Regions from separate parts of the Bacillus sp. V33-4 genome, predicted to be linked through region 2. Evidence: a T-box and tRNA genes for the amino acid it is inferred to sense, from the RefSeq annotation. Region 2 holds a T-box; the other holds one or more tRNA genes.
The links. A T-box is a leader RNA that pairs with one kind of tRNA and senses whether it is charged. The one in region 2 lies ahead of ileS (isoleucine--tRNA ligase), so its partner is inferred to be a tRNA-Ile.
Positions count from the first base shown of each region.

Region 1 (14,914 bases), on a different contig from region 2:
CTGGTGACGATAGCGAGAAGGTCACACCCGTTCCCATCCCGAACACGGAAGTTAAGCTTCTCAGCGCCGATGGTAGTTGGGGGTCTCCCCCTGTGAGAGTAGGACGCCGCTGGGCAGTTTAAATTTGGAGAATTAGCTCAGCTGGGAGAGCATCTGCCTTACAAGCAGAGGGTCGGCGGTTCGATCCCGTCATTCTCCATTATGCCGGTGTAGCTCAATTGGTAGAGCAACTGACTTGTAATCAGTAGGTTGGGGGTTCAAGTCCTCTTGCCGGCACCACTATTCTTTTTATTTTGAGCCATTAGCTCAGTCGGTAGAGCATCTGACTTTTAATCAGAGGGTCGAAGGTTCGAGTCCTTCATGGCTCACCATTTTAGAAGTGTGAGAAAATGAAAATCAGAAGTCGGATTCAAAAACTTGTTTCAGAGCAATTTCTTAAAATCTGACATCTAACAAATGCGGGTGTGGCGGAACTGGCAGACGCACCAGACTTAGGATCTGGCGCCGCAAGGCGTGGGGGTTCGACTCCCTTCACCCGCACCATTTTATTGCGGAAGTAGTTCAGTGGTAGAATACAACCTTGCCAAGGTTGGGGTCGCGGGTTCGAATCCCGTCTTCCGCTCTTATTAAATTAGCCGGGGTGGCGGAACTGGCAGACGCACAGGACTTAAAATCCTGCGGTAGGTGACTACCGTACCGGTTCGATTCCGGTCCTCGGCACCAAAGTTTTTTGCGATAGCAAAATAACTTTCAATATATGCGCCCGTAGCTCAATTGGATAGAGCGTCTGACTACGGATCAGAAGGTTATGGGTTCGACTCCTGTCGGGCGCGCCATATTATATCTCGGGAAGTAGCTCAGCTTGGTAGAGCACTTGGTTTGGGACCAAGGGGTCGCAGGTTCGAATCCTGTCTTCCCGACCAGTAAAAACGCGTATGGGGCCTTAGCTCAGCTGGGAGAGCGCCTGCTTTGCACGCAGGAGGTCAGCGGTTCGATCCCGCTAGGCTCCACCATTGATTATTATTGTTTTAAATTTGGCGGTGTAGCTCAGCTGGCTAGAGCGTACGGTTCATACCCGTGAGGTCGGGGGTTCGATCCCCTCCGCCGCTACCAAATAAATAAATGATTATGGACCTTTAGCTCAGCTGGTTAGAGCAACGAGCAAAGCATCCATGAATCAAGCTGCGATTTGTACCCATCGAGCCGCTGCTTGAATGAACATACTGAGATGGGGACAGACGGTTTTTGACTACAATCTTTATTAAAATACTCAACATGGACCTTTAGCTCAGCTGGTTAGAGCAGACGGCTCATAACCGTCCGGTCGTAGGTTCGAGTCCTACAAGGTCCACCATTAATACTTATTATTCGGAGGAATACCCAAGTCTGGCTGAAGGGATCGGTCTTGAAAACCGACAGGCGGGTCATACCGCGCGGGGGTTCGAATCCCTCTTCCTCCTCCATATTTTATTTAATAATTTCTATTGTCGCGGGGTGGAGCAACGAGCGTTACTTCACAGAATAAACTGCGAGTTGTACCGATCGAGCCGCAGCTTGGTTTAGCATCCTGAGATCGGGACAGTCCTAATGCTATCAAAGTGCATAGGGAAAACTTAATAATTTCTATTGTCGCGGGGTGGAGCAACGAGCGTTACTTCACAGAATAAACTGCGAGTTGTACCGATCGAGCCACAGCTTGGTTTAGCATCCTGAGATCGGGACAGTCCTAATGCAATCAAAGTGCATAGGGAAAACTTAATAATTTCTATTGTCGCGGGGTGGAGCAACGAGCGTTACTTCACAGAATAAACTGCGAGTTGTACCGATCGAGCTGCAGCTTGGTTTAGCATCCTGAGATCGGGACAGTCCTAATGCTATCAAAGTGCATAGGGAAAACTTTATAATTTCTATTGTCGCGGGGTGGAGCAGTCCGGTAGCTCGTCGGGCTCATAACCCGAAGGTCGCAGGTTCAAATCCTGCCCCCGCAATCTGGTCCCGTGGTGTAGCGGTTAACATGCCTGCCTGTCACGCAGGAGATCGCCGGTTCGATCCCGGTCGGGACCGCCATTTTTTTTTTAATTGGCTCAGTAGCTCAGTCGGTAGAGCAGATTGCTCACATCGATGAAAAGCTTCTGCGGCAATCTGCGAGAAAGATCGTGAGATCTTTTGAGCAAAGGACTTACTGAATTAAAGTTTAGGGAATATTTGAATTATGGCTCAGTAGCTCAGTCGGTAGAGCAAAGGACTGAAAATCCTTGTGTCGGCGGTTCGATTCCGTCCTGAGCCACCTTTATTGTCTGTGGATATGTATAGAAAACTTCTATAAATATGATGCGGGTGTAGTTTAATGGTAAAACTTCAGCCTTCCAAGCTGATATCGTGGGTTCGATTCCCATCACCCGCTCCAAATGGGCCTATAGCTCAGCTGGTTAGAGCGCACGCCTGATAAGCGTGAGGTCGATGGTTCGAGTCCATTTAGGCCCACCATTCGTATAAAATTCAGCTCGGGAGAATAGCTTGGTTGTTCTTCTAGACTAGCGATAAAAAATATCTTAATAATCCGCAGTATCTTAATATTCCGCAGTAGCTCAGTGGTAGAGCATTCGGCTGTTAACCGAACGGTCGCAGGTTCGAATCCTGCCTGCGGAGCCATCTATATGGGGAAGTACTCAAGAGGCTGAAGAGGCGCCCCTGCTAAGGGTGTAGGTCGCGTAAGCGGCGCGAGGGTTCAAATCCCTCCTTCTCCGCCATAATAAACGGCCCCTTGGTCAAGCGGTTAAGACACCGCCCTTTCACGGCGGTAACACGGGTTCGAATCCCGTAGGGGTCATCTATCAAAAAAGCTGTTGACAATGTGTCAGCAGCTTTTTTGATTTGGGTTTGCCATGTAAATTGAATTCAATCCTGGTTCTAGTTGCTAACAGTAAAATGGCTTTGGCTTAATTCCCTGAATTTCCGCTTAAATGATATCGGGCCTGTCAAGCAGATTGGTTATTCCCATGTATCCTCTCATTTCTAATCCATTTGTGTTTCTATTATACAAAGCTCGGCATCAATAATGGTGCCGGGCTTTTTTACATTTGTCTGACGAAATAAGATCATGGGCTGGAGTCATCGAATGAACGAGAAGACTATAACAACGAGACTCCTGTCTGTCCTATTAAAACAACGACTAATAAAATCCTATATTACTAAACTGCTTTTTCGTAACTGCTTGCTGATAATATTGTCGAAACCCCAGTTATTTACATATTTCTATTCAAATTTTATCGAAAAACAGTGTTTATTGTCATAAAATTAAAAAAACTTTTACAAGGATATTCGAAACTCAAATCGAATAATAGATAAAAGTCATGAAATATTTTTGGAGCGGGGAGAAGGATTGTTTTGAATTCATTATTGCCTACGGATTATCAGCTGCATTTGTTTCATGAAGGTACGTTTTATGAAAGCTACCGTTTATTTGGTGCCCATCTATTTGAGGAAAATGAGAGGCAGTTTACCCGATTTTGTGTATGGGCTCCATCTGCTGCCATTGTCAGACTAGTCGGTGATTTCAACAATTGGAATGGAGAAGGGTATACCTTTCATAGAGTGAATAATGAAGGTGTTTGGATGCTGATGGTCGATAGAAATCTGGAGGGTGCCCTATATAAGTATGAAATTATCAATCATAACGGTGAACGGCTGCTAAAATCAGACCCATTCGGCTATTATTCCGAGCTTCGCCCACGAACTGCCTCAATTGTATATTCTCTTAACGGTTACCAATGGAACGACCATAATTGGCGAACTCGCAAAGAGAAAAAGCCGATCTATGCTGAGCCGGCAGCGATATACGAAGTGCATGCAGGCTCCTGGAAAAGGAAAGAGGATGGAAGTTTTCTTACTTACAGGGAGTTGGCTGAGCAACTAATTCCGTATGTCCTGGAGCATGGTTTTACGCAGATTGAGCTGTTGCCATTAGTTGAGCATCCGTTCGACGACTCATGGGGCTATCAGGGTACTGGCTATTATTCCGTTACAAGCCGTTACGGCACACCGCAAGACCTGATGTTTTTCATTGATCAGTGCCATCAAAATGGGATAGGTGTAATACTTGACTGGGTTCCCGGGCATTTTTGCAAGGATGATCATGGACTGTTTCGCTTTGATGGGAGCTATTTGTTTGAGTACCAAAATAGCCATGACCGGGAAAATCATGAATGGGGAACGGCCAATTTTGATCTCGGAAAGCCGGAAGTACAAAGTTTTTTGATCTCCAATGCATTGTTTTGGATGGAATATTTCCATGTGGACGGGTTTCGTGTTGATGCAGTGGCGAACATCATCTATTGGCCTAATTCAGATGGCTGCCATTCCAATCCATACGGGCTCGAATTTTTAAAAAAATTGAATAAGGCTATCTTTGAGCAAGACGAGAACATGTTGATGATCGCAGAGGATTCAACGGACTGGCCACAGGTGACCAGCCCTGTGCATTATGGCGGGCTGGGCTTCAATTATAAGTGGAATATGGGTTGGATGAATGACATTTTGACCTATATGGAAGCTCCCTCCTCTCAAAGAGCAAAACACCACAGCAAAGTAACATTTTCACTGTTATATGCATTTAATGAAAATTTTGTTTTGCCATTCTCCCACGATGAAGTGGTGCATGGCAAGAAATCGCTGCTGGATAAAATGCCGGGAGATTATTGGCAAAAATTTGCGCAACTGCGTCTTTTGCTTGGATTTATGTTTGCCCACCCAGGGAAAAAACTGCTGTTTATGGGCACCGAGCTTGGTCAGTTTGCAGAATGGAAGTTTAGAGAACAGCTTGATTGGCATTTGCTTGAGTATGACATGCACAAAAAATTAAATGACTATGTTAAAGAATTACTTAAGCTTTATAAGCGTTCCAAACCATTGTACGAACTCGATCACCTGGGTGAAGGTTTTGAATGGATTGACGTGGATAATGGGCAGCAGTCAATCTTTTCTTTTATGCGTAAGGGGGCAAAAGAGGGCGAGTTTTTTATCATCATTGGTAATTTTACAGAAAAAACATATCTGGATTATAAAATTGGTGTTCCTGCGGCAGGACAGTACCGCGAAATATTTAACAGTGACCAGCTCGCATTTGGCGGGGCAGGTTTTGTGAACAAGCGGGTTGTAAAAGCGGAAGAAAGCAGCTTTCACGGAAGGCCTTATTCTGTGAAATTAACGGTATCGCCATTTGGGTTAACCATATTAAGACCTGTGAAAAAGCGGAAGGAGATGAACAGCAATGGTGAAGAAAAAGTGCGTCGCAATGCTACTAGCAGGAGGAAAGGGAAGCAGGCTTAGTACATTGACGAAGAGCCTGGCGAAGCCGGCCGTTCCATTTGGCGGCAAATATAGAATCATTGATTTTACGTTGAGCAACTGCACAAATTCCGGGATTGATACTGTCGGTGTCCTCACTCAATATCAACCTCTTGTTTTAAACTCCTATATTGGCATCGGCAGTGCCTGGGACCTGGACCGAAAAGATGGAGGGGTCACAGTTTTACCCCCATATAGCGAGTCCTCTGAAGTGAAATGGTATACAGGAACAGCGAGTGCCATTTACCAAAATTTAAATTATTTAGTTCAGTACGACCCTGAATATGTACTAATCCTCTCCGGAGATCACATTTATAAAATGGATTACGAACAAATGCTGCAATACCACGTTGAAAAAGGGGCAGATGTGACCATTTCCGTCATCGAAGTTCCCTGGGCTGAAGCGAGTCGATTCGGGATTATGAATACGAGCGACGACATGAAAATAACCCAATTTGACGAAAAACCGCAAATGCCAAAAAGCAATCTTGCCTCAATGGGAATTTATATTTTCAACTGGAGCGTTTTAAAAGAGTATTTGGAAATGGATGACCGTAACCCGGAATCCTCACATGATTTTGGCAAGGATGTCATTCCACTCCTTCTTGATGAGAAAAAGAAAATGTATGCCTATCCATTTAAAGGTTACTGGAAAGATGTTGGGACAGTAAAAAGCCTCTGGGAAGCAAACATGGATATGCTGGATGAAGAATGTCAACTTAACCTGTTTGATTATTCGTGGCGAATCTACTCAATCAACCCGAACCATCCTCCACAATATATTTCAGCGGAAGCGGATATTACTGAATCGCTCGTCAACGAAGGCTGCACCATTGAAGGGGATATTAGAAAATCTGTTTTATTCCAGGGTGTTACCGTTGAAAAAGGGGCGGTTGTCAAAGAAACGGTCGTGATGCCGGATGCTGTCATCGGAAAAAACACTTATATCGAAAAAGCGATCGTTCCTTCCAATATCCGTGTTCCTGACGGCACGGTGATCCGCCCTGTCGATGAATCGGAAGAAGTGGTACTCGTGACCGATGAACTGCTGAAAGGTATTTTCTCATAATGTTATCCAGACAAACAGTAAACATTAGTCTGAAACGCTGACAAATAATAAATCGGGAGGGACAAAAGTTGAAAAAGCGACTACTGGGTGTTATTGATGCAACGACCTATCATGAAGATTTAGAAGAATTGATTATTCATCGTTCTCTTGCAGCAGTTCCGATCGCCGGGCGATATCGACTAATTGACTTTGTATTATCAAATATGGTGAATTCAGAAATTGAGAGCGTTGCGATTTTTCCAAAATTCCAATACCGCTCCTTAATGGACCATTTAGGTTCCGGGCGAAACTGGGACCTCAATCGAAAGCGGGATGGACTGTTCTTTTTTCCATCGCCAAATTTAGATGGGCCGCAGCAGGGAATTGGATCGTTTACCCACTTTGCGGCAAACCTCGATTATTTTTACCGAAGTACACAGGATTATGCCGTGATTGCGAACTGTTACACCGTGTTAAATATGGATTTCAGGCCAGTCCTTGATTGGCATCTTGCATCCGGATGTGATATTACAGAGATTCGCCAGAAGGGAAAATCGCTAGAAATGTATCTGGTGAAAAAATCCCTGTTGATTGAATTAATTGAGACAAGAGAAAATACGGGCTATACCTGCATGCGGGATGTTGTGGCCGATATTGGCCATTCATATAGGCTCTGCACCTATAATTATACCGGATTCACCTTTATGATCGACTCAATTAACACTTATTTCAATGCGAGCATGAGCATTCTTCAACCAACGATTTGGCAGCAGCTATTTTTGAAGGATCAGCCAATTTATACAAAAGTAAAAGATGAACCGCCAACCCGCTATTTAGCAGGAGCGAGAGTCAAAAATGCGATGATTGCGAACGGCTGTATCCTTGATGGGTATGTGGAAAACAGCATTATTTCAAGGGGAGTAAAGATCGGCAAAAACTCGGTGATTCGAAACAGTATCATTATGCAAAAATGCCAAATTGCCGAAAACTGTGTGCTAGATTCAGTTATTTTGGATAAGGATGTAAAGATAGAGCCGAATACTGTTATGAAGGCTTCCAGCCGCCATCCGTATGTGATTCGAAAAGGAACCGTACAGGGAGCGTTGATGAATTCGTGAAGCTACTATTTGCTGTATCGGAGTGTATGCCGTTCATTAAATCCGGCGGGTTGGCGGATGTTGCAGGATCATTGCCAAGAGAATTGAAAAAACTCGGAACGGATATCCGTGTCATCATGCCAAAATACGGGAGCCTCCCGGAAGAGTACCGGAAGCGTTTAAAAAAGATTTGTGAACTCAATGTACAGGTCGGCTGGCGCAACCAGTATTGCGGGATTGAAGAGCTTGTATTTGAAGGGGTAACCTATTATTTTGTCGACAATGAGTATTATTTTAAGCGCGATCGCCTGTACGGATATTTTGATGACGGTGAACGATTTGCTTACTTTAACCGGGCTGTGCTAGAAAGCTTGTCCTGCCTCGATTTTTATCCTGATATTCTTCATTGCCATGATTGGCATACTGGCATGATTCCTTTCCTGCTTAAAGCAAGATATGCAAAAAGGGAAGGCTATGGAATGATCAGAACTGTTTTTACGATTCATAACCTGCAATTTCAGGGCGTATATCCTAAGGAAGTTTTGCACGATTTGCTGGGTCTCGGCGATGAATATTTTAACAGTGAACAGCTTGAATTTTATGGAGATGTCAATTTTATGAAGGGGGCACTTGTTGCCGCTGATAAGATCACAACGGTCAGCCCTTCCTACTTAGAAGAAATTCAAATGCCTTATTACGGGGAAAAACTCGATGGATTGCTGAGGAGAAGAAACGCCGATTTGGTTGGTATTTTAAATGGAATTGACGATGAATTTTACAATCCAGCCAATGATCCTTTTGTAACACATCCATACAGTTATAACAATTTGGCCGGAAAAATAAAAAACAAACAAGAGCTGCAGCGTTTGTTCGGGCTCGCTGAGCAGGCTGATACGCCGCTTTTGGTGATGATCACAAGGCTTACTAAGCAAAAGGGACTCGATCTCGTCAAACGGGTGTTTGATGAGCTCATGGCTGAAAATATGCAAATGGTTGTTTTAGGGACAGGGGATGCGGAGTTTGAGGATTTTTTCAGGTGGAAGAGCCACCAGTTTTCATCACAATTTAATGCACATATCGGGTTCGATGAAGCATTGGCCCATAAAATATACGCCGGCGCAGATTTGTTTTTAATGCCGTCCCTATTTGAACCGTGCGGCCTTGGCCAGATGATCGCAATGAATTATGGAGCGGTACCGATTGTCCGGGAAACGGGAGGCTTAAATGATACAGTCCAACCCTTCAATGAGTTTTCCAATGAAGGCAATGGTTTTTCTTTCAAAAACTTTAATGCCCACGATATGCTTTACACGATCCGGAGGGCGCTCCGCTTTTATGAAGATAAAAAGATCTGGGATCAGCTTGTAAAACGGGCGATGAAAACTGACTACAGCTGGGCGCAGTCGGCATTCAAATATAATAAGCTTTATGCTGAGCTGATCTCAAGGAGTGATAGTCATGTTTTCTAACAAAGAGGAATTTAAAGCTTTGTTCCTGCAGCGCCTTGAGATGACATATGGCAAAAGTTTTAATGACAGTACGAAATGGGACCAGTTTCATACACTCGGCAGCATGATCAGGGAATACATCAGCCCGGATTGGATTCAAACGAACGAGCGCTACAGAAGCACAGGGACGAAGCAAGTATACTACCTGTCAATCGAGTTTTTACTCGGGCGGCTGCTGCGGCATAATTTGATGAATATCGGGATGGAAGAGGTAGTGAGCAACGGTTTAAAAGAACTTGGAATCGACCTGGATGAACTTGAAGAGGTCGAGGCGGACGCAGGACTTGGAAATGGCGGACTCGGCAGACTCGCAGCATGTTTCCTTGATTCGCTTGCTTCTTTAAATATGCCGGGACATGGCTGCGGCATCAGATATAAGCACGGCCTTTTTGAGCAGAAAATTGTCGATGGCTATCAAGTTGAACTGCCGGAACAATGGCTTCGGCACGGCCATGTGTGGGAAGTGCGTAAAGCAGATTTAGCCATCAATATCCCGTTTTGGGGGACTGTTGAAAGCTATACGGAAAAAGGCGGGCTTCGTTTCCGCCATGTGGATGCGGAAATGATTACTGCTGTTCCATATGATATTCCGGTCGTTGGCTATAACACAAATACGGTAAATACGCTGCGGCTTTGGAGTGCAGAGCCGTCCCCATATCCAATTAATAAGGATATTTTGAAGTACAAAAGGGAAACAGAATCCGTGTCTGAGTTTCTTTATCCTGATGATACACATGACGAAGGGAAAATCTTGCGGTTAAAGCAGCAATATTTTCTTGTCTCAGCAAGTATTCGTTCCATTATCCGTTCATATAAGCGTAATCATGCCAGCTTGCTTAAACTGCCTCAATACATAGGGCTTCATATTAATGATACACACCCTGTTTTGGCGATCCCGGAGCTGATGCGGATATTGCTCGATGAGGAGAAGCTTGGCTGGGACCAGGCTTGGGAAGTGACGACGAAAACGATTTCTTATACGAATCATACGACTCTCTCAGAGGCGCTCGAAAAATGGCCGATTCGCCTGTTCCAGCCGTTGCTGCCGAGAATTTATATGATCATCAATGAAATTAACGAGCGTTTTTGTAAAGATTTATGGCTGCGCTATCCCGGTGATTGGGAGCGGATTGAAGCTATGGCGATTATCGCACATGGAAAAGTGAAAATGGCCCACCTTGCGATCGTTGGAAGCCATAGTGTCAACGGAGTCGCAAAAATTCACACAGATATTTTGAAGCAACGGGAGATGGTCCGCTTTTTTGAAATATCGCCTGAAAAATTTAATAATAAAACAAATGGAATTAGCCACAGAAGATGGCTCCTCAAGGCAAACCCGCGTCTGGCTGCATTAATCACCGAGACGATTGGCCCGTCCTGGGTGGGAAATCCCAGCTCCCTTTCTCATCTGGGTGAGCATCTTAATGATCAGTCACTCTTGGGACAAATGAACGCTATTAAAAGGGGCAACAAGGAAAGCCTAGCCTTGAAAATCAAGGAGAAAACCGGTATAACCGTTGATCCTGCTTCAATTTTTGATGTGCAAGTGAAAAGGCTGCACGCCTATAAGCGCCAGCTGCTAAACATTCTCCATATCATGCATTTATACAAGCAAATCAAGGATGACCAAAGTTTTAATATGCACCCGAGAACGTTTATCTTTGGGGCAAAAGCTTCGCCGGGCTATTATTATGCGAAGAAGATAATTAAACTGATTCATGCTGTTGCCGACAAAGTGAATCATGATCCGAAAGTAAACGACAAGCTGAAAGTGATCTTTCTGGAAAATTATCGCGTTTCGCTTGCTGAAGAAATATTTCCGGCCACTGACATTAGTGAACAGATTTCGACCGCGAGCAAAGAAGCATCAGGCACCGGGAATATGAAATTCATGATGAATGGCGCTGTCACGCTCGGAACATTGGACGGTGCAAATATTGAAATTATGGAGAAAGCCGGCGAGGAGAATATTTTTGTGTTTGGTTTGAGTGCAAGTGAAGTTTTGAACTATTATCAAAACGGCGGCTATCATTCCCGTGAGTATTACCATCTTGATACGCGGATTCGGAATGTAGTCGACTCGCTTGGCAATGGCTTTTTTCCAGGCGTCGGAGATGAGTTCGAAACCATTTATGATTCCCTGCTTATGCAGAATGATCAGTACTTTGTATTGAGGGATTTTGCCTCTTATGCCGATATTCATAAACAGGCAGGCAAAGCGTACGAAAACGAGCAGGGCTGGCTGAAAATGAGCTTAATGAACATAGCCCATTCCGGCTATTTTTCGAGTGATCGGACGATTCGGGAATATGCGGATGATATATGGAACATCAATTCTTCTCCGGGAGCGGTAAGATAGTAAGACAAGCGCAAGCGCCTTGTTCAGCCCCGACAAGCGCTGGCCGACTAAGAAGCGCCACGTCCTGTGGCAACGTCGGCACTAGTACGTCCTGTACGTCGAAGGGCCTGACGGTGAAGTCGTTCTTTGACTTCATTGGCAGGACCGAAGCGACTCGAAGGGCTAGGCGCTGGGGCTGGACATGGAAACGCCCTACTAAGAAGTATCAAAAATTATATACTTTAACTATAGAAAATGAGGCCGGATTCCGGCCTCATTTTTTGTCTTTATGATTGTCTTCTGCATACCGATCAGACCTGTGGTATGGAATATCTCCAAACGGTGATTCCGTAAGTTCCAGTCTCGATCGCCTTAAGAGGAAGATAGTGGGTTTGGAAGCAGTGGACAACTCTAATCCAAAAAAGACTGATGATCTTTTTCGAAAAATAAAAAAGCTTCCTCGTTGAGACGGAAGCCGTTAATAACAAATTTATAAAAAATAGCTCAGGAACAACCCAATCGACAGTAAAAATCCAAAAATAGTGTTGGTTTGGGCTGTTGCTTTCATAGCAGGCATCATCTGGAGCGGCACTGTTTTGCCAATGAAACCCTTGATCGCTTCCACCGCTTTCGGGGCGCTCAACACAACAAGAGCAAGCCATGGTGATGCCTTGGCACTTACAATCAATCCAAAAACCCAGACAAACGAGATAATGAATTTTCCGGCCAATAAATAGATCGCCCGTTTTCGGCCCAGTAATATGGCCAACGTTTTCCGCCCATTTTCTTTATCGCCATCGAGATCGCGAATATTGTTGGCAAGCAGTATCGCCCCGACCAATAACGCGATTGGAATTGAGACAAGAATACTGATCGTCGAGATAAAGCCTGTCTGAATATAAAAGGAAATTAAGATAATCATGATGCCCATAAACAGGCCGGCAAAGAGTTCTCCGAATGGGGTATAGGCAATCGGGATAGGACCGCCAGTGTATAAATATCCGGCAAGCATACAAGCGAGCCCAATTAATGCAAGCCACCATGTGCTGTTCATGCAAATATAAATTCCGATCAGGAGCGCGAGCCCGTACAAACCAAGAGCCAGTGAGATAACCGTTTTCGCAGAAATACCGTGTCGGACAATCGCGCCACCAATGCCCACTGATTCTTCGTTATCCAAGCCGCGTTTATAATCATAATACTCATTGAACATATTCGTAGCAGCCTGAATAAATAAACTGGCAATGAGCATTGCTGCCAATAAACCAATATGAATGTCAGTATCCTGGAGCGCTAACGCGGTTCCAAGCAGGACCGGTACAAACGCTGCTGTTAACGTATGGGGGCGCGTTAATTGCCACCAGACTCTCCAATTTTGTGAAGATGCAACAGGTGAAGGACTTGTGTGCATATGAGATTGCATCAATCTGTCTCTCCCTTATAAAAAATGATAGTGCAAACCTACTTATTTTATCGAAAGTGTATAGATTTGTCAAAAATATATAGATGGCAACCGTGTGAACTTTTTGTTTACAATTTTTAGTTTAGGTAATCGGATAAGCACTGTCAATGACTTTTTTCGTATATTTCAGGTTGCTTTTGCCAGCTGTTAAAAAGGAAATTATATAATAAGGAAATTACTAGGAATCATCTGATCAGCATTATTGACATTGCACTGGCAGGAGGTGTATCTTAAAATAAGTTTATAACGAAGGATAACAGCTTTATTTCGCTGTTATTGGAGGGATTTTTTTGGTTACTATTCAAGATACAGAGCTTAAGGAAGGCATATCGGAAGCGATAGATAGGGCCAGAAGGTTAGCAAAGCCTGTATTGGTTAGTGAAGTTCATAAACTCGGTCATATCGACCCTCTTGATTATTTCGCTGCTGGAAGGGAGCAATATCTCGGTGAACGGTTTTTTTGGAAGGATCCTTCCGGCCAAACCTTGATTATCGGCCTCGGGATATGCAAGCAAATTCAATCCGACCAGGCGGATGATCGTGTTCTTCAGACTGAAAAAGAGTGGAAGCGCTTTATTGAAGGCTCTGTCATTTATAATCCATACCCACAACCAGGGCTGGGTCCTGTTATGTTCGGTGGATTTTCCTTTGACCCGCTAAAACAGAAAACCCTGTTATGGTCAAAGTTTTCCGATTCTCTTTTCCATATCCCAAAATATATGCTCAGTATAATAGATGGACAAAGCTACTTAACAACTAATGTGGTTTGCACACAGCATGATGATGCTTCATTGGCTGAAAAAGTGGCGGCAAATCGGCAGGAGCTTCTTTCCTCTGCCGCAAAAACTGCCCACTACGATAGCGCTAAGCTTTTGCATAAAGAGGAGATAGATCCCGGGGATTGGAAAAATACTGTCTCCAATGTTGTCGCCGATTTGCAGGAAGGTTCGTTAAAAAAGGTCGTTCTTGCAAGGGAGCTCCGCCTCTATTTTAAAGAGGCAGTTCAAGTGGAAATGGTTCTCTCACGGTTGCTCAAGGAACAAAGAGAGAGCTTTATTTTTGCCTTTGAGTCAAATGGGGATTGCTTTATTGGAGCCTCCCCGGAAAGGCTTGTGAAAAAAGCGGCAAACCAGGTTAAGTCGACTTGCCTTGCCGGCTCGATTGCGCGGGGCAAAACTCTGGAGGAAGACAAACTCCTCGGCAAAACGCTGCTAACGGATCAAAAGAATTTAATCGAGCACCAATATGTTGTCGATATGATTAAAGAAGCTATGGCAGATGCATGTGAACATGTGGACATGCCGAACGAGCCGCAACTTTTAAAAATGAGGGATATTCAGCATTTATATACGCCCGTTACCGGGAGGCTGTTCCAGAATAAAACATTGCTTTCGCTGGTGAAACGGCTCCATCCAACTCCTGCATTAGGCGGCTCGCCAAAATACGAAGCGCTTGCGAAGATTAGAGAGGTTGAGGCAATGGACCGGGGTTTTTATGCTGCTCCGCTCGGCTGGGTGGATTATCATGATAACGGTGAGTTTGCGGTATCGATTCGTTCCGGATTGATTCAGGGAGAAGAGGCATCATTGTTTGCCGGGTGCGGAATTGTCGCAGATTCAAATGCGGAAAGTGAGTACCTGGAGACGGGAATCAAATTTCGCCCAATGCTTACAGCTCTTGGAGGAAGAATGGAATGAGTCATCAAGAAAATTTAACCGCGTATATCGCTGCTTTTGTAGGGGAATTAGTGACAGCTGGGGTAAAGGATGTTGTCGTAAGCCCCGGATCCCGATCAACTCCAATGGCGCTAATGATGGCTGCCCATCCAGAACTTCGTCTTTACGTTCATGTAGACGAGCGTTCAGCGGCGTTTTTTGCGTTAGGGATGGCCAAAGCTTCGCATCGCCCAACCGCAATTCTTTGTACGTCAGGTACAGCTGCGGCTAACTATTATCCAGCAATTATTGAAGCAAACAGCTCCAGGGTGCCGTTAATCGTCCTGACCGCTGATCGCCCCCACGAATTAAGGGACGTCGGGGCACCGCAGGCAATCGACCAGATTCATTTATATGGAAGACATGTGAAATGGTTTATGGAAATGGCGATGCCTGAAGA
Region 1 is NZ_PGVC01000012.1:164-15,077, forward strand. Features, by position in the region: rRNA gene rrf (5S ribosomal RNA) at 1-115, shown strand, start outside; tRNA gene CVD23_RS04685 (tRNA-Val) at 127-199, shown strand; tRNA gene CVD23_RS04690 (tRNA-Thr) at 204-279, shown strand; tRNA gene CVD23_RS04695 (tRNA-Lys) at 296-371, shown strand; tRNA gene CVD23_RS04700 (tRNA-Leu) at 459-543, shown strand; tRNA gene CVD23_RS04705 (tRNA-Gly) at 551-622, shown strand; tRNA gene CVD23_RS04710 (tRNA-Leu) at 635-723, shown strand; tRNA gene CVD23_RS04715 (tRNA-Arg) at 760-836, shown strand; tRNA gene CVD23_RS04720 (tRNA-Pro) at 847-923, shown strand; tRNA gene CVD23_RS04725 (tRNA-Ala) at 938-1,013, shown strand; tRNA gene CVD23_RS04730 (tRNA-Met) at 1,037-1,113, shown strand; tRNA gene CVD23_RS04735 (tRNA-Ile) at 1,278-1,354, shown strand; tRNA gene CVD23_RS04740 (tRNA-Ser) at 1,371-1,463, shown strand; tRNA gene CVD23_RS04745 (tRNA-Met) at 1,915-1,988, shown strand; tRNA gene CVD23_RS04750 (tRNA-Asp) at 1,992-2,067, shown strand; tRNA gene CVD23_RS04755 (tRNA-Phe) at 2,215-2,287, shown strand; tRNA gene CVD23_RS04760 (tRNA-Gly) at 2,334-2,407, shown strand; tRNA gene CVD23_RS04765 (tRNA-Ile) at 2,411-2,487, shown strand; tRNA gene CVD23_RS04770 (tRNA-Asn) at 2,578-2,652, shown strand; tRNA gene CVD23_RS04775 (tRNA-Ser) at 2,660-2,750, shown strand; tRNA gene CVD23_RS04780 (tRNA-Glu) at 2,759-2,830, shown strand; gene glgB (1,4-alpha-glucan branching protein GlgB) at 3,382-5,328, shown strand; gene CVD23_RS04790 (glucose-1-phosphate adenylyltransferase) at 5,270-6,415, shown strand; gene CVD23_RS04795 (sugar phosphate nucleotidyltransferase) at 6,484-7,512, shown strand; gene glgA (glycogen synthase GlgA) at 7,509-8,960, shown strand; gene CVD23_RS04805 (glycogen/starch/alpha-glucan phosphorylase) at 8,950-11,358, shown strand; gene CVD23_RS04810 (1,4-dihydroxy-2-naphthoate polyprenyltransferase) at 11,828-12,760, opposite strand; gene CVD23_RS04815 (isochorismate synthase) at 13,090-14,496, shown strand; gene menD (2-succinyl-5-enolpyruvyl-6-hydroxy-3-cyclohexene-1-carboxylic-acid synthase) at 14,493-14,914, shown strand, end outside.
Region 1: it encodes a tRNA-Ile, which carries the amino acid that the T-box ahead of ileS (isoleucine--tRNA ligase) is inferred to sense. The anticodon was not compared.

Region 2 (14,914 bases):
CGCCGGCTGGAAAGGAACCGTAAACGGCATCGCTGAGGAAATGATCCGCGTTTTTGAAAAAGAAGGTATCACGCGCGATAACGTTTCGGTGGTGATTGGACCGTCAATTTGCGAAAATTGTTATATCGTAGATGAGCCCGTTATTAAAATGGTGCAAAACAGACTAGATGATGTCGGGAAAAAAACATATAATACAATAAAAGAGGGCCAATATTCGCTAAATCTTCGCGAGCTGAATAAGCTAATTTTGTTAAACTGCGGATTAAGCGAGGAACAAATCAGGATGACCAGTTTTTGTACCAGCTGTCATCACAGCCAGTTCTTTTCCCACCGCAGAGACCGGGGAAAAACAGGGCGAATGATGAGCTTTATCGGCTGGAAGGAGGCTTTACAGAAATAAATGAGAGTTTCAGCAAAGCTTGACAAAATAAACGGACACATTTTGCAGGCATGCCAGAAAGTAAACCGCAGCCCGGAAGACATCAAAATTATTGCAGTGACTAAATATGTTTCAACTGAAAGGGCCGCCGAGGCAGTTGCGGCAGGTATCAACAATCTCGGTGAAAATCGTGAAGAAGGGCTGCTTGCCAAATGGGAAGTGCTGAAAGATAAACCAGATTGGCATTTTATCGGCACACTGCAATCGAGAAAGGTTAAAAATATCATCGATAAAGTGGCTTACATCCATTCATTGGACAGGCTCTCTCTTGCGCAGGAAATCAATAAAAGAGCTGAAAAAACAATTTTTTGCTTTGTCCAAGTGAACGTTTCCGGGGAACAGTCCAAGCATGGAATCGCGGCTGAACATGCAATCGACTTTATCAAGGAACTGGCACAATTTTCGCATATTGAGGTTACCGGCCTGATGACAATGGCTCCAAACACGGAGGATGAAACCGTTATTCGAAATTGTTTTCGGCGCTTAAAAGAGCTGCAAATAACGATTCAGCGTTTAGAAATGCCCCATGCCCCGTGCAGGGAGCTGTCAATGGGAATGTCAAATGACTATACAATCGCTGTAGAAGAAGGGGCAACGATGGTTCGAATCGGGTCTGCCTTAGTTGGTGAAGAAGACGAACAAGTGCAGGAGGTGCAGAGAAGATGAGCATAAAATCCAAAATAAAAACATTTTTCTTTCTTGAAGATGATTATGACTACAAAGAGGAAGATCTTGCTGAAGAAGAGCTGGAGCCTGTTAAACAGCAAAGGCAGCAGTCCCAGCATTCGCAAAAACAAAATGTCGTCAGCTTGCAAAGCGTACAAAAATCGTCCAAAGTGATATTAGTTGAGCCACGCGTTTATGCGGAGGCACAGGATATTGCCGATCATTTAAAGAACAGGCGGGCCGTTGTCGTCAATCTGCAAAGGATTGATCATGACCAGGCAAAGCGAATTGTTGATTTCTTAAGCGGCACCGTTTATGCTATTGGCGGAGACATCCAGCGTATCGGCATGAATATTTTTCTATGCACACCGGACAATGTTGAAGTGTCCGGTAATATTTCTGAATTCATGCAAGAGCATGATCTTCAAGACTCGAGGTGGTAAAATTTAATGAATACAGTTTTATTGTTTCTACAATCTCTGATTCAAATTTATTCATGGGCATTAATAGTTTACATACTAATGTCCTGGTTTCCAAATGCGCGTGAATCGGCAATCGGGCAATTTCTGGCAAGAATATGCGAGCCGTATTTGGAGCCATTCCGGCGCTTTATTCCGCCACTGGGAATGATTGATATCTCCCCGATTGTGGCGATCCTTGTCTTGCGCCTGGCGACGGGCGGGCTTAACCAAATATTTCATTGGATAGCTTAATTTCTGCTGAAAAAGTTGGAACTGGCCCTTTGTAACCGTATTAGAGGAGTTTTGATTTATGTCGATTTACCAGCATTTCCGTCCGGAAGAGCGGGATTTTATTGATCTTGTTCATCAATGGAAAGACTATGTTGAAAGTACTTACTCAGCAAAACTGACCGATTTTCTGGATCCGCGCGAACAGCAAATTGTCACGACAATTCTTGGTCGGCATGCAGAGTTGCAATTCGGGTTGTTTGGCGGTTCAGAAACAACGGAGAGACAGCGAGCGATTTTTTATCCTGAGTATATGTCAGTTGAACAGGAAGATTTTCAAATTAGCCTTTTTGAGATCGCCTATCCGGCAAAATTTGTTACAATTGAGCACCGCCAAGTTTTAGGAAGCCTGATGTCGCTCGGCTTGAAACGGGGGAAATTCGGCGATATTTTAGTTGATCAGGACCGAGTGCAGTTTTTCGCGGCAAAAGAGATAGCAGATTATGTGAGAAATCAGCTGCAGTCGGTCGGGAAGGCTGCGGTCAGGATCGAAGAGATTCCGCTCGAGCATGCATTGTCCGTTGCGGAAGCATGGTCAGAATTATCCGCAACCATTTCGTCACTTCGATTGGACACAGTTGTTGCCGGTTTATATAATCTTTCCCGCCAAAAAGCACAGCTGTTGATTCAACAGGGCATTGTCAAGGTTAATTGGAGCACGATTGAAAGTACATCGTTTGAGTGCGGTGCGGGAGACATTATTTCGATAAAGGGTTATCGGCGTTGCAAGCTTATTTCGATTGAAGGGAAAACGAAAAAGGATAAATGGAAGATCACTGCAGGAAGGCAAAAATAATTCACGCGTTTAAAAAGGATTTTATAATATCTTGTCGAATATTAGTACATACAGAACATGATTGTTAACCGGGAGGTGGCGTAATGCCGTTAACACCATTAGATATCCATAACAAGGAATTCAGCAAAGGGTTTCGGGGATACGATGAAGATGAAGTGAATGAGTTTCTTGATCAAGTAATCAAGGATTATGAGTTGATTTTACGTGAAAAGAAAGAGTTGGAAGAACGGCTTAATGACCAGAAAGAGCGGCTTGGCCATTTTAGCAATATAGAGGAAACGCTAAATAAGTCGATCGTGATCGCCCAGGAAGCAGCCGAAGAAGTAAAGCGCAATGCCCATAAGGAAGCGAAGCTTATCATTAAAGAAGCGGAGAAGAACGCGGACCGGATCGTCAATGAATCATTATCAAAAGCAAGAAAAATTGCGCTGGAAATTGAAGATTTAAAGAAGCAGTCAAAGGTGTTTAGAACCCGCTTTAAAATGTTGGTTGAAGCGCAGCTTGACCTGCTTAACAATGATGACTGGGACCATTTGCTCCAATACGAACTGGATGCGGCTGAGCTAAAAGCTTCTGAAGAAGAAGATTCACTTGCTTGACGAATAGATGACTTTTCACATATAATATTAGGATAATACTTGAATAGACAATGACTACGTTGACAGGGACAGTACAATTTTCAAGGCTTTATTTATAGCGAACCAGGGACAGTGGAAGCCTGGTAAGAGCGAAAGTTGGAAAATCACCCTCGAGTTCAAGGCTGAACACGATGTAATTAAGCTTTGACGTATCATTCACGTTACGAATGCTGAAGTGGACAGATATTTATGCTGTCTATAAGGGTGGTACCGCGGGAAAAAACCTTCTCGTCCCTTTCCGGGATGAGAAGGTTTTTTTTGTTTGGTTTTTTTGAATTTGGAAATCATGATAAGAGTTAGCGATGTGAACGGAGGAGATTGAAATGGAATACAAAGATACATTATTGATGCCAAAAACCGAATTTCCAATGCGCGGAAATTTGCCCAACCGCGAACCGGAAATCCAGGAACACTGGCAGGAAGTGGATATATATAAACAGGTCCAGGAGCGCACTAAAGGCCGTCCAATGTTTGTTCTGCATGATGGCCCTCCGTATGCAAACGGTGATATTCATATGGGCCATGCCCTAAATAAAGTATTAAAAGATTTTATCGTCCGCTATAAATCGATGAGCGGCTACAATGCCCCATATGTTCCGGGCTGGGATACACATGGTTTGCCGATTGAGCAGGCATTGACAAACAAAGGAGTTAAACGGAAGGAAATGACGGTAGCAGAATTTCGCAAGCTTTGTGCGGAATATGCTTATCAGCAAATTGACAGCCAGCGTACCCAGTTCAAACGCCTTGGCGTACGCGGAGACTGGGAAAATCCGTATATTACCTTGGAGCCCGAGTATGAGGCACAGCAAATTAGAGTTTTTGGCGAAATGGCGAAAAAGGGCTATATTTACAAAGGCTTAAAGCCTGTTTACTGGTCTCCGTCAAGCGAATCCGCTCTTGCCGAAGCAGAAATTGAGTATCAGGATAAACGCTCACCATCGATTTTTGTCGGCTTTAAAGTAAAGGATGGCAAGGGTGTATTGGATACTGACACAGAAATCCTGATTTGGACAACAACGCCATGGACGATTCCTGCAAACCTTGGAATTTCTGTTCATCCGGATCTCACTTATGTGGTCGTTAAGGCTAATGGGAAAAAATATGTCGTTGCCGAAGCACTGCTTGAATCCGTGACAAATGAGGTTGGTTGGGAGACTGCTGAGGTTGTTAAAAAAGTAACAGGCAGCGAGCTTGAATACGTTCTTGCCAAGCATCCTATCTATGACCGCGATTCCCTTGTTATGCTGGGTGAGCATGTTACAACGGATGCTGGAACAGGTTGTGTGCACACTGCTCCCGGACATGGTGAAGACGACTTTTACGTCGGTCAGAAGTACGGTCTTGGCGTCTTAAATCCAGTCGATGATAAAGGTGTTATGACTGACGAGGCACCTGGATTTGAAGGCTTATTTTACGACACAGCCAATAAGCCGATTACAGAAAAGCTTGAAGAAGCCGGAGCGCTTGTTAAGCTTTCGTTTATTAACCACTCCTATCCGCATGATTGGAGAACGAAAAAGCCGGTTATCTTTAGAGCAACCGCGCAATGGTTTGCATCGATTAAAGATTTCCGTGAAGACCTTTTAGATGCTGTGGAAGAAACAAAATGGGTACCGGCATGGGGAGAAACCCGTCTTCATAATATGGTCCGCGATCGGGGCGATTGGTGTATTTCCCGCCAGCGTGTCTGGGGTGTTCCAATTCCGGTATTCTATGCCGAAAATGGTGATCCGGTTATTACGGATGAAACAATTGACCATGTGTCCGCCCTTTTCCGCAAACACGGTTCAAATATTTGGTTTGAGAAAGAAGCGAATGAGCTTTTACCTGAAGGGTTCAGCCATCCAGGCAGCCCGAACGGCATTTTTACAAAAGAAACCGATATTATGGACGTCTGGTTTGATTCCGGTTCTTCTCATCAAGCAGTTTTAGAGGAGCGTGAAGACTTACAACGGCCTGCCGATCTGTATTTGGAAGGCTCTGACCAATACCGCGGCTGGTTCAATTCTTCTCTGTCCACAGCTGTTGCAGTGACCGGAAAAGCTCCGTATAAAGGAGTTTTAAGCCACGGCTTCACTCTTGATGGTGAAGGTAAGAAAATGAGCAAATCGCTTGGGAATGTAATCGTCCCTGCAAAGGTGATGAACCAGCTTGGCGCTGACATTCTCCGTCTCTGGGTCGCATCGGTTGATTATCAATCAGATGTCCGTGTCTCCGATCCGATTTTGAAGCAGGTTGCTGAAGTTTACCGGAAAATACGCAACACTTTCCGTTTCTTATTGGGAAATCTTGCTGATTTCAATCCTGCTGCAGATGCTGTTCCGTTCGAGAATTTGCGCGAAGTGGACCAGTTTATGTTGGTAAAACTGAACAAACTGATTAAAAATGTTCATGATGCATATGAAAATTTTGAATTTGCCGGAATCTATCACGCCGTAAATAATTTTTGTACGCTCGACCTAAGCGCGTTTTACCTTGATTTTGCAAAAGATGTTCTCTATATTGAAGCGAAGGACAATGCTGAACGCCGTGCTATTCAAACCGTTTTATATGAAAGCTTAACTGCATTAGTGAAGCTTGTTGCTCCGATTCTTTCTCATACTGCCGATGAAGTCTGGGCTCATATACCGGCGGTTGACGAAAAAAGCGTCCAGCTTACAGATATGCCTCAATATCGAGAATTGCCAAACGCAAAAGAGCTTGAAGAAAAGTGGACAGCTTTCATGAAGCTTCGAAACGATGTGTTGAAGGCTCTGGAAGAAGCGCGCAATGAGAAGGTAATTGGTAAATCGTTAACAGCGAAGGTAACCTTGTTTGTTCGTAATAGGACAGAGGCGCTCCTCGATTCGATCGACGAAAACCTTGAGCAGCTATTCATCGTTTCCAGCTTTGAAGTAGCAGGCTCGTACGAAGAGGCACCAGAACATGCGTTAAAGCTTGAAAATGCAGCAATCGTTGTCTCCAAAGCTGAAGGCGAGACTTGCGAACGATGCTGGGTTGTTACACCGGAGGTTGGCCAGGTTCCAGAGCATCCTACACTCTGCCCGCGCTGTGCTGCGGTTGTCGAAGAACATTACAATCATTTAAGCTAATATAGATCTAAAAACCTTTCGGGCTGATGCTCGGGAGGTTTTTTTTGATTCAAAGCTCCGGATTTATGATCGAAATCTGATGAGAAAAGATCTTCCGCCATCGCCCTCCTATTTGTTGTACTGTCTGTAAAATGTTTGCATGGTTTTAAAAGATAAGAACGGAAAAACTAAGTTAACAAAAGGATGAACGGAGGCAATGGTATGGATGCAGTCACGCAAGACCTCATTTCCGAACTCCGTAAAACAAGACAGGAATTACAACACAAACTCAATGGCGGTCAAAGTTCAGTTTATTATTATATCCAGGCGGAATTGCATGATGTAGATTCGGCATTAAAAAAGTTGCAGGCAGGAGATTATGGCAAATGCGAAGTCTCGGGGGAGCTGCTTCCGGCCGGCCTTTTAGCGATGATTCCAACGCTTAAATCGATCGATGATATTAGCAAGCTTGACCAATATTACCGTAAATCTCTCCATTGATGAATAATTGTTGTTTTTAAGAAAATTATGCTAAAATGCAAAGGTGATGTAAAAGCGGGCTTGGCTAGGTCCAGCGCCCGGTAAAACGCTCAAATCTGCGCACCGTTCAATCCCTTCGAGGACGGGAAAAGATGAAGCCTGATAGTGAGTAAATGCTTGGAGGTTGCCTTTGTGTTTTATTATTTAATCGCTATATTTGTGATCGTTGTTGATCAGTGGACAAAATGGCTCGTCGTCAAAACAATGGAGCTTGGCGAAAGTATTGAAATTATTGAAAACTTCTTGTATATTACTTCCCATCGTAATAGGGGTGCTGCTTGGGGGATTCTCGAGGGTCAAATGGGCTTCTTTTATATTATTACAATTATCGTCATCGTTGGTATCGTTTATTATATCCAGAAAGCTGCCAAAGGTAAGCGGCTGCTTGGTGTTTCACTTGGATTAATGCTCGGCGGCGCAATCGGGAATTTTATTGACCGAGTCTGGCGGAAAGAAGTCGTCGATTTCGTTGATACATATATATTTGGGTATGATTTTCCGATCTTTAACATTGCTGATTCTTCGCTTGTAATCGGAGTCGGTTTGTTAATGCTGCAGATGCTGCTGGAAGAACGAAACATAAAGAAGGAGAAAGCTAATGGAGAAAATGGAACACACCATTCTTGAAGAACAGGCACATGACAGGATCGACAAGGTTCTTTCTTCATTAAACGAGGAATGGTCGCGGACGCAAGTTCAACAGTGGATTAAAGAAGGCCACGTTTTAGTGAACGGCCAAAAAATAAAAACGAACTACAAATGCAACATAAATGACGAAATTGAGGTGACCATTCCTGAACCGGAAGAGCTGGACGTCATTCCTGAAGAAATGGACCTGGGCATATTTTATGAGGACCGGGATGTGCTCGTCGTCTATAAACCGAAAGGAATGGTCGTCCATCCAGCCCCGGGACATATGAACGGCACACTTGTGAATGGATTGATGGCACATTGCCGGGATTTGTCGGGAATCAACGGCGTGCTCCGCCCCGGGATTGTCCATCGCATTGACAAAGACACATCGGGATTGTTAATGGTCGCTAAAAATGATTTGGCACACGAAAGCCTGGTAAACCAGCTTGTCAACAAAACAGTAACCCGCAAATATAAAGCGATTGTCCACGGAATCATTTCCCATGATCATGGTACGATTGATGCCCCGATAGCACGGGATCCGAAAGACAGGCAGAGCATGACAGTTGTCGATAACGGGAAGCATGCTGTCACCCATTTTCAGGTGTTGGAACGGTTCACTGACTTCTCCTATGTGGAATGCCAACTGGAGACAGGACGGACACATCAGATTCGTGTCCACATGAAATATATCGGCTTTCCGTTGGCAGGCGATCCTAAATACGGTCCAAGAAAAACACTCGATATTGGCGGGCAGGCTCTACATGCTGGAGTGTTAGGCTTCTCACATCCAAGAACAGGGGAATACTTGGAGTTTGAAGCCCCACTTCCGCCAGATTTTCAGCAGCTATTGGATAAACTTCGAAATAACGGTTGACAAAAACCTACATGTATTTTAAGATTGCTTTAGTTGAATAGTCCTTTAAAAACAGTCCAGAGAGGCTGAGAAGGAACGGATATGCAAAGGTGCTGCCCATGCACTTTTGTGATGAATCAAATTCGTGTACCCTCTTGCCTTTCAGGTAAGAGGGTTTTCTTATGTTGTCGACTATGTAAATTTCACGGAAGGCGTGATACGATGCCGCAAAAAGCAATCGTCCTTGATGAACAAGCAATTCGCAGGGCGCTGACAAGGATAGCCCATGAAATTATCGAAAAGAATAAAGGGATTTCCGACTGCATTTTAATCGGAATTAAAACAAGGGGCATATATATTGCAAAAAGGCTTGCTGAGAGAATTGAACAAATTGAAGGAATGGCAATAGCCGTTGGCGAGCTTGATATTACTTTATACAGAGATGATCTGACAAAGAAAACGGCCGATCTGGAACCACTGGTCAAAGGCTCCCATATTCCCGTTGATATTACAAATAAAAAAGTAATTCTCGTTGATGACGTTCTTTATACGGGAAGAACAGTCAGAGCAGCCATGGATGCGCTAATCGATATCGGGCGGCCGGCTGCTGTCCAGCTAGCAGTCCTCGTTGACAGAGGGCACAGGGAACTCCCGATTCGGGCCGACTATGTTGGAAAAAATATCCCGACGGCGAGCTCCGAAAAAATTGTTGTTGAATTAAAGGAAGTTGATCAGGAAGATCAAGTCAGCATTTTTGAAAAATAAATACCCTTTTAACGGCAGTCCCGAGAGGCTGACAAAGGGGGAATCGGCTAAGGAGCTTGCTTAGGCGTTTTCGTACCCTCTTTGTGCCCCGGACATAAAGAGGGTTTTTCATTACAAAGTAAAAGGAGACATAAATATGACCAGACCGATGTTAGGTATTAAAGATGTTCCCACGCCGGGACAATGGCTGACCTTAAGCTTACAGCATTTATTCGCCATGTTTGGCGCGACGATTTTAGTTCCATATTTAGTCGGGCTAAGCCCGGCGATCGCCCTTATCTCAAGCGGAATCGGCACACTTGCCTTTTTGATGATTACACAGTGGAAGGTTCCCGCCTATCTGGGTTCATCTTTTGCCTTCATAGCTCCTGTCATTGCAGCTAAAGCGGGCGGCGGCCCGGGCGCAGCGATGATCGGAAGCTTTATTGCCGGACTCGTGTATGGAGTCGTTGCTCTTGTTATTAAAAAAGCCGGCTACAGATGGATCATGAATTTACTTCCGCCAATCGTAACCGGGCCGGTTATCATCGTAATCGGTCTTGGGCTTGCCGGAACAGCCGTTAGTATGGCGATGAATAACCCGAATAGTCCTGACGCAGAATACAGCCTGCTCCACTTCTCAGCAGCATTGGTGACACTGGCTGCAACGATTATTTTTTCGATATATTTAAAAGGAATGCTGAGCCTTGTGCCGATATTGGCAGGGATTGTTATTGGATACACCTATTCACTGCTGATCGGAATCGTGAATTTTACAGCGGTTAAACAAGCAAGTTGGCTGGAAAATCCGGAATTCTTAATTCCATTTGCTGATTATCAGGTCACAGTCTCATGGGAGCTTGTCCTCTTGATGGTGCCGGTTGCAGTTGTGACGCTGTCCGAGCATATTGGCCATCAGCTTGTTTTAAGTAAAGTGGTGGGTAAGGATTATATAAAAGATCCCGGCCTGCACCGTTCTATTTTGGGTGACGGGATGGCAACGATGATCTCCGCTTTAATTGGCGGTCCTCCGAAAACAACTTATGGGGAGAATATTGGCGTGCTTGCGATCACGAGAGTCTACAGCGTATATGTAATCGCGGGAGCTGCCATAATTGCGACTGTATTTGGATTTATCGGTAAAGTAACAGCTTTAATCAGCACGATCCCGACCCCGGTTATGGGCGGAGTTTCGATTCTCCTGTTCGGAATCATCGCTTCTTCCGGTTTGCGGATGCTTGTCGACAACAAGGTTGATTTTGGAGACAAGCGCAACCTTGTAATCGCCTCTGTCATCCTGGTGATCGGAATCGGCGGCGCTTTCATCCGCATTTCAGACCAATTCCAGATTCAGGGCATGGCGCTGGCCGCCATTGCCGGTCTAGTGCTCAATATCGTCCTGCCAGGCCGTGAGCAAGTGAAGGATGACCTGTTTGGATTTGATGAAGATGAAGAACACGAAACTGCATAGTATCACCTTTTAAAAAAGTCCGAGAGGCTTGCAAGGGTGTTAGATGACCGGCCTATGGGAAAAATCCCTGTATATGACCGGTTCATTCACAACGTTTCTTACACCCTGGCTTATAAAGTCAGGGTGTTTTTTTGAAGAATAATTTTAAGAAAAAGGGGAGCTTCGTGATGAAACATTTGCTCACTACGACTGAACTTGAACTAAGTGAAATCAACGAGATTCTTTCTGAAGCACAGCGGTTTTCCGCGGGGATGGTCTGGAAGCCAGGCAAGCAGACTTTTGTTGCAAATCTTTTTTTCGAAGCAAGTACACGGACAAAATCAAGCTTCGAAGTGGCAGAACGGAAGCTTGGCTTGGAAGTCATTCCTTTCGAAGTAGGTGCTTCCAGTGTTTCGAAGGGGGAAACCTTATATGATACTGTTCGCACCCTTGAAGCGATTGGTGTAAATACCGTGGTGATCCGCCATCAACAGGAACGGTATTTTGACCAGCTTTGCAGCCGAACAGGCTTGGCGATTATTAATGGCGGAGACGGCTGCGGCCACCACCCAACCCAATCACTGCTTGACCTGCTGACGATCCAGCAAGAGTTTGTTCACTTTATCGGGTTGAAGGTGGCCATTATCGGCGACCTGCGTCATAGCCGGGTCGCCCGCTCAAATGCAAATGTCCTTTCAAGACTTGGTGCAGAAGTTGTTTTTTCCGGGCCCGAAGAGTGGTTCGATAACAGCCTGCTTGAAGCGGGCCGCTACGAGAATATCGACTCAGCGATTGAAACAGCTGATGTTGTGATGCTGCTGCGCATACAGCACGAGCGCCATGCCGAAAAAGGAGTTCAATCACCGGAAAGCTACCATTCTGCATATGGATTAACAGAAGCAAGGGAAAGAAGGATGAAGCGCGGCAGCATCATCATGCACCCCGCTCCGGTAAACCGAAACGTTGAGATTGCTGATAGCTTAGTAGAATGCGAACGCTCGAGAATTTTTAAACAAATGGAGAATGGCGTATTTGTACGCATGGCCGTTTTGAAGAGATCAATCGAATCATTAATGGGAGGGATACCAAATGTCAATGATTATCAAAAACGGCAATTTGCTTTCTGATAACGGGGAATTTCGCAAAGCCGACATTTATATTAAAGCCGGAAAAATTACTGAAATTGGCGAGCATATCACTGTTGAAGAAGCAGAAGTGATTGATGCCGAAGGAAAAATGATCGCTCCGGGCTTTATTGACCTTCATATCCATTTACGAGAACCGGGCGGGGAAAAGAAAGAAACGATTGAAACCGGAACAAAGGCCGCGGCAAAAGGCGGTTTTACAACGGTTGCGGCGATGCCAAATACAAGACCTGTCCCGGATTCGCAACAACAACTGGAGTGGCTGAAGAAGCGGATTGCTGAAAAAGCGGCTGTCCGCGTCCTTCCATATGCTTCGATCACAATCAGGGAGCTTGGTGAGGAACTGACCGATTTTAAGGTGTTGAAAGAAGCAGGCGCCTTTGCGTTTACAGATGACGGAGTTGGTGTTCAATCAGCCGGCATGATGCTGGCCGCCATGAAAAATGCAGCGCAAGTAAACATGGCAATTGTTGCCCATTGTGAGGAAAATACACTGATTAATAAAGGATCTGTTCACGAAGGGAATTTTTCAAAAAGACAGCGGCTGAGTGGTATTCCGTCGGTTTGTGAATCTGTCCATATTGCCCGTGATGTTCTATTGGCGGAAGCGGCCGGCTGCCACTATCATGTTTGCCACATCAGCACGAAAGAGTCGGTGCGGGTTGTCAGGGATGCAAAACGGGCCGGAATTAAAGTGACGGCGGAAGTGACCCCGCATCACTTATTGTTATGCGACGAGGATATACCCGGGCTTGATCCGAATTATAAAATGAACCCCCCATTGCGCGGCAAAGCGGACAGGGAAGCCCTGATTGCAGGGCTGCTTGATGGAACCATTGATTTCATCGCGACCGACCATGCGCCGCATATGGCAGAAGAAAAAGCGGAGGGCATGCAGCTTGCACCGTTTGGAATTGTCGGGTTGGAAACCGCTTTTCCGCTATTAAACACATATTTAGTCGAAAAAGGACTTATCACCCTGAAGCAGTTGATCGACTTTTTGACGATCAAACCGGCAGCAGCGTTCGGACTTGCTTCCGGGAAAATTGAAGTGGGAGCAGCAGCTGACATCGTCCTGATTGATTTAGAGCAAACAGAAGCGATTGATCCCGAACGGTTTTTATCAAAAGGAAAAAATACGCCATTCACAGGCTGGGAATGCAAAGGCTGGCCGGTAATGACGATCGTAAATGGACGCAAAGCATGGAGCAAAGGGAGTGTGACAGCATGAAAAAACAGCTGATTCTTGAAGACGGAACAGTATTTATCGGCGAGGGATTCGGAAGCGATGTCGACACAATTGGTGAAGTTGTTTTTAATACTGGCATGACCGGTTATCAGGAAGTCCTCTCGGACCCATCTTACTGCGGGCAACTAGTTACGCTCACATATCCATTGGTTGGCAATTATGGAATAAATAGGGATGATTTTGAATCAATCACCCCTGCGATCCACGGCTTTATCGTCAAAGAAGCTGCTGATTTCCCGTCAAACTGGAGAAGTGAAAAGACACTTGATGAATATTTTAAAATCAAAAACATTCCGGGAATTGCCGGGATTGATACACGGAAGCTGACAAGAATTATCCGCCAGCACGGTACACTAAAAGGGGCTATTTGCAGCATCGGTGAACATCCCGGGACAGTTGCCGAGAGGCTGCGCACAACGCATTTGCCCATCGACCAGGTGAAGCAAGTCTCAACGAAAACCGCCTATCCAAGCCCGGGACGAGGCAGGCGGGTCGTCTTGGTCGATTTTGGAATGAAGCATGGGATTTTAAGGGAATTGAATAAGCGGGATTGCGATGTCATTGTTGTCCCTTACAATACAAGTGCTGAAGAAATCATCAACTTAAGTCCCGATGGCGTTATGCTGTCCAATGGACCTGGAGACCCAAAGGATGTGGCGGCGGCAACTGAAATGATTAAAGGAATTTTGGGCAGGGTGCCGCTGTTTGGCATTTGTCTCGGCCACCAGCTGTTCGCCCTTGCCTGCGGGGCCGATACGGTGAAACTAAAATTTGGTCATCGCGGCTCCAACCATCCGGTCAAAGATTTAACAACCGGGAAAGTAGCTTTAACCTCGCAAAATCACGGTTACACAGTGGAAGCGGAATCGATTGAGCAAACGGAGCTCGAAATTACCCATCTCGCTTTAAACGATGGAACGATTGAAGGGCTAAAACATAAGGTTTATCCTGCCTTCACTGTTCAATATCACCCGGAGGCTTCGCCAGGGCCGGAAGATGCCAACCATTTATTTGAACGTTTCCTAGCAATGATTGAATCTGAAAATCGGGAAGGAGCTCACAAATGCCAAAGCGTACAGATATAAACAGTATTTTAGTGATCGGATCAGGTCCGATTGTGATCGGCCAGGCGGCAGAATTTGATTATGCGGGAACACAGGCATGCATCGCCCTTAAAGAAGAAGGCTATAAAGTGATCCTTGTTAACTCCAATCCGGCCACGATCATGACGGATACGGAGATCGCCGATTCCGTCTATATCGAACCGCTGACGCTTGAGTTCGTGAGCCGGATTATCCGCAAGGAGCGGCCGGATGCGCTCGTTCCGACGCTTGGCGGCCAGACGGGCTTGAATTTGGCCGTCGAGCTGGCTAAATCAGGTGTGCTGGAGGAGTGCGGTGTCGAAATTCTCGGCACAAAGTTGTCGGCAATTGAACAGGCGGAAGATCGCGACTTGTTCAGAAGCTTGATGAATGAGCTCGGGGAACCGGTACCTGACAGTGATATTATCCACAATTTTGACGAAGCGTTCCGCTTTGTTGACAGAGTAGGTTATCCGGTCATTGTCCGCCCTGCTTTTACACTGGGCGGAACGGGCGGCGGAATTTGCCGGGATGAGGAAGAGCTGATTGAAGTCGTTACAAGCGGCTTAAAGTACAGCCCGGTCACACAATGCTTATTGGAAAAAAGTATTGCCGGCTTTAAAGAAATCGAATATGAAGTGATGCGTGATTCGAATGATAACGCCATCGTCGTCTGCAATATGGAGAATATCGATCCGGTTGGCATCCATACCGGCGACTCGATTGTCGTCGCGCCAAGCCAGACGTTAACCGACCGGGAGTATCAGCTGCTCCGCAATGCGTCTCTTAAAATTATTCGTGCACTTGGAATAGAAGGCGGCTGTAACGTTCAGCTTGCCCTCGACCCGTACAG
Region 2 is NZ_PGVC01000004.1:130,218-145,131, reverse strand. Features, by position in the region: gene pgeF (peptidoglycan editing factor PgeF) at 1-400, shown strand, start outside; gene CVD23_RS02815 (YggS family pyridoxal phosphate-dependent enzyme) at 401-1,105, shown strand; gene CVD23_RS02810 (cell division protein SepF) at 1,102-1,548, shown strand; gene CVD23_RS02805 (YggT family protein) at 1,555-1,818, shown strand; gene CVD23_RS02800 (YlmH family RNA-binding protein) at 1,877-2,650, shown strand; gene CVD23_RS02795 (DivIVA domain-containing protein) at 2,734-3,249, shown strand; T-box leader at 3,300-3,527, shown strand; gene ileS (isoleucine--tRNA ligase) at 3,612-6,383, shown strand; gene CVD23_RS02785 (hypothetical protein) at 6,585-6,863, shown strand; gene lspA (signal peptidase II) at 7,020-7,529, shown strand; gene CVD23_RS02775 (RluA family pseudouridine synthase) at 7,501-8,412, shown strand; gene pyrR (bifunctional pyr operon transcriptional regulator/uracil phosphoribosyltransferase PyrR) at 8,614-9,156, shown strand; gene CVD23_RS02765 (solute carrier family 23 protein) at 9,293-10,606, shown strand; gene CVD23_RS02760 (aspartate carbamoyltransferase catalytic subunit) at 10,774-11,712, shown strand; gene CVD23_RS02755 (dihydroorotase) at 11,675-12,961, shown strand; gene CVD23_RS02750 (carbamoyl phosphate synthase small subunit) at 12,958-14,064, shown strand; gene carB (carbamoyl-phosphate synthase large subunit) at 14,043-14,914, shown strand, end outside.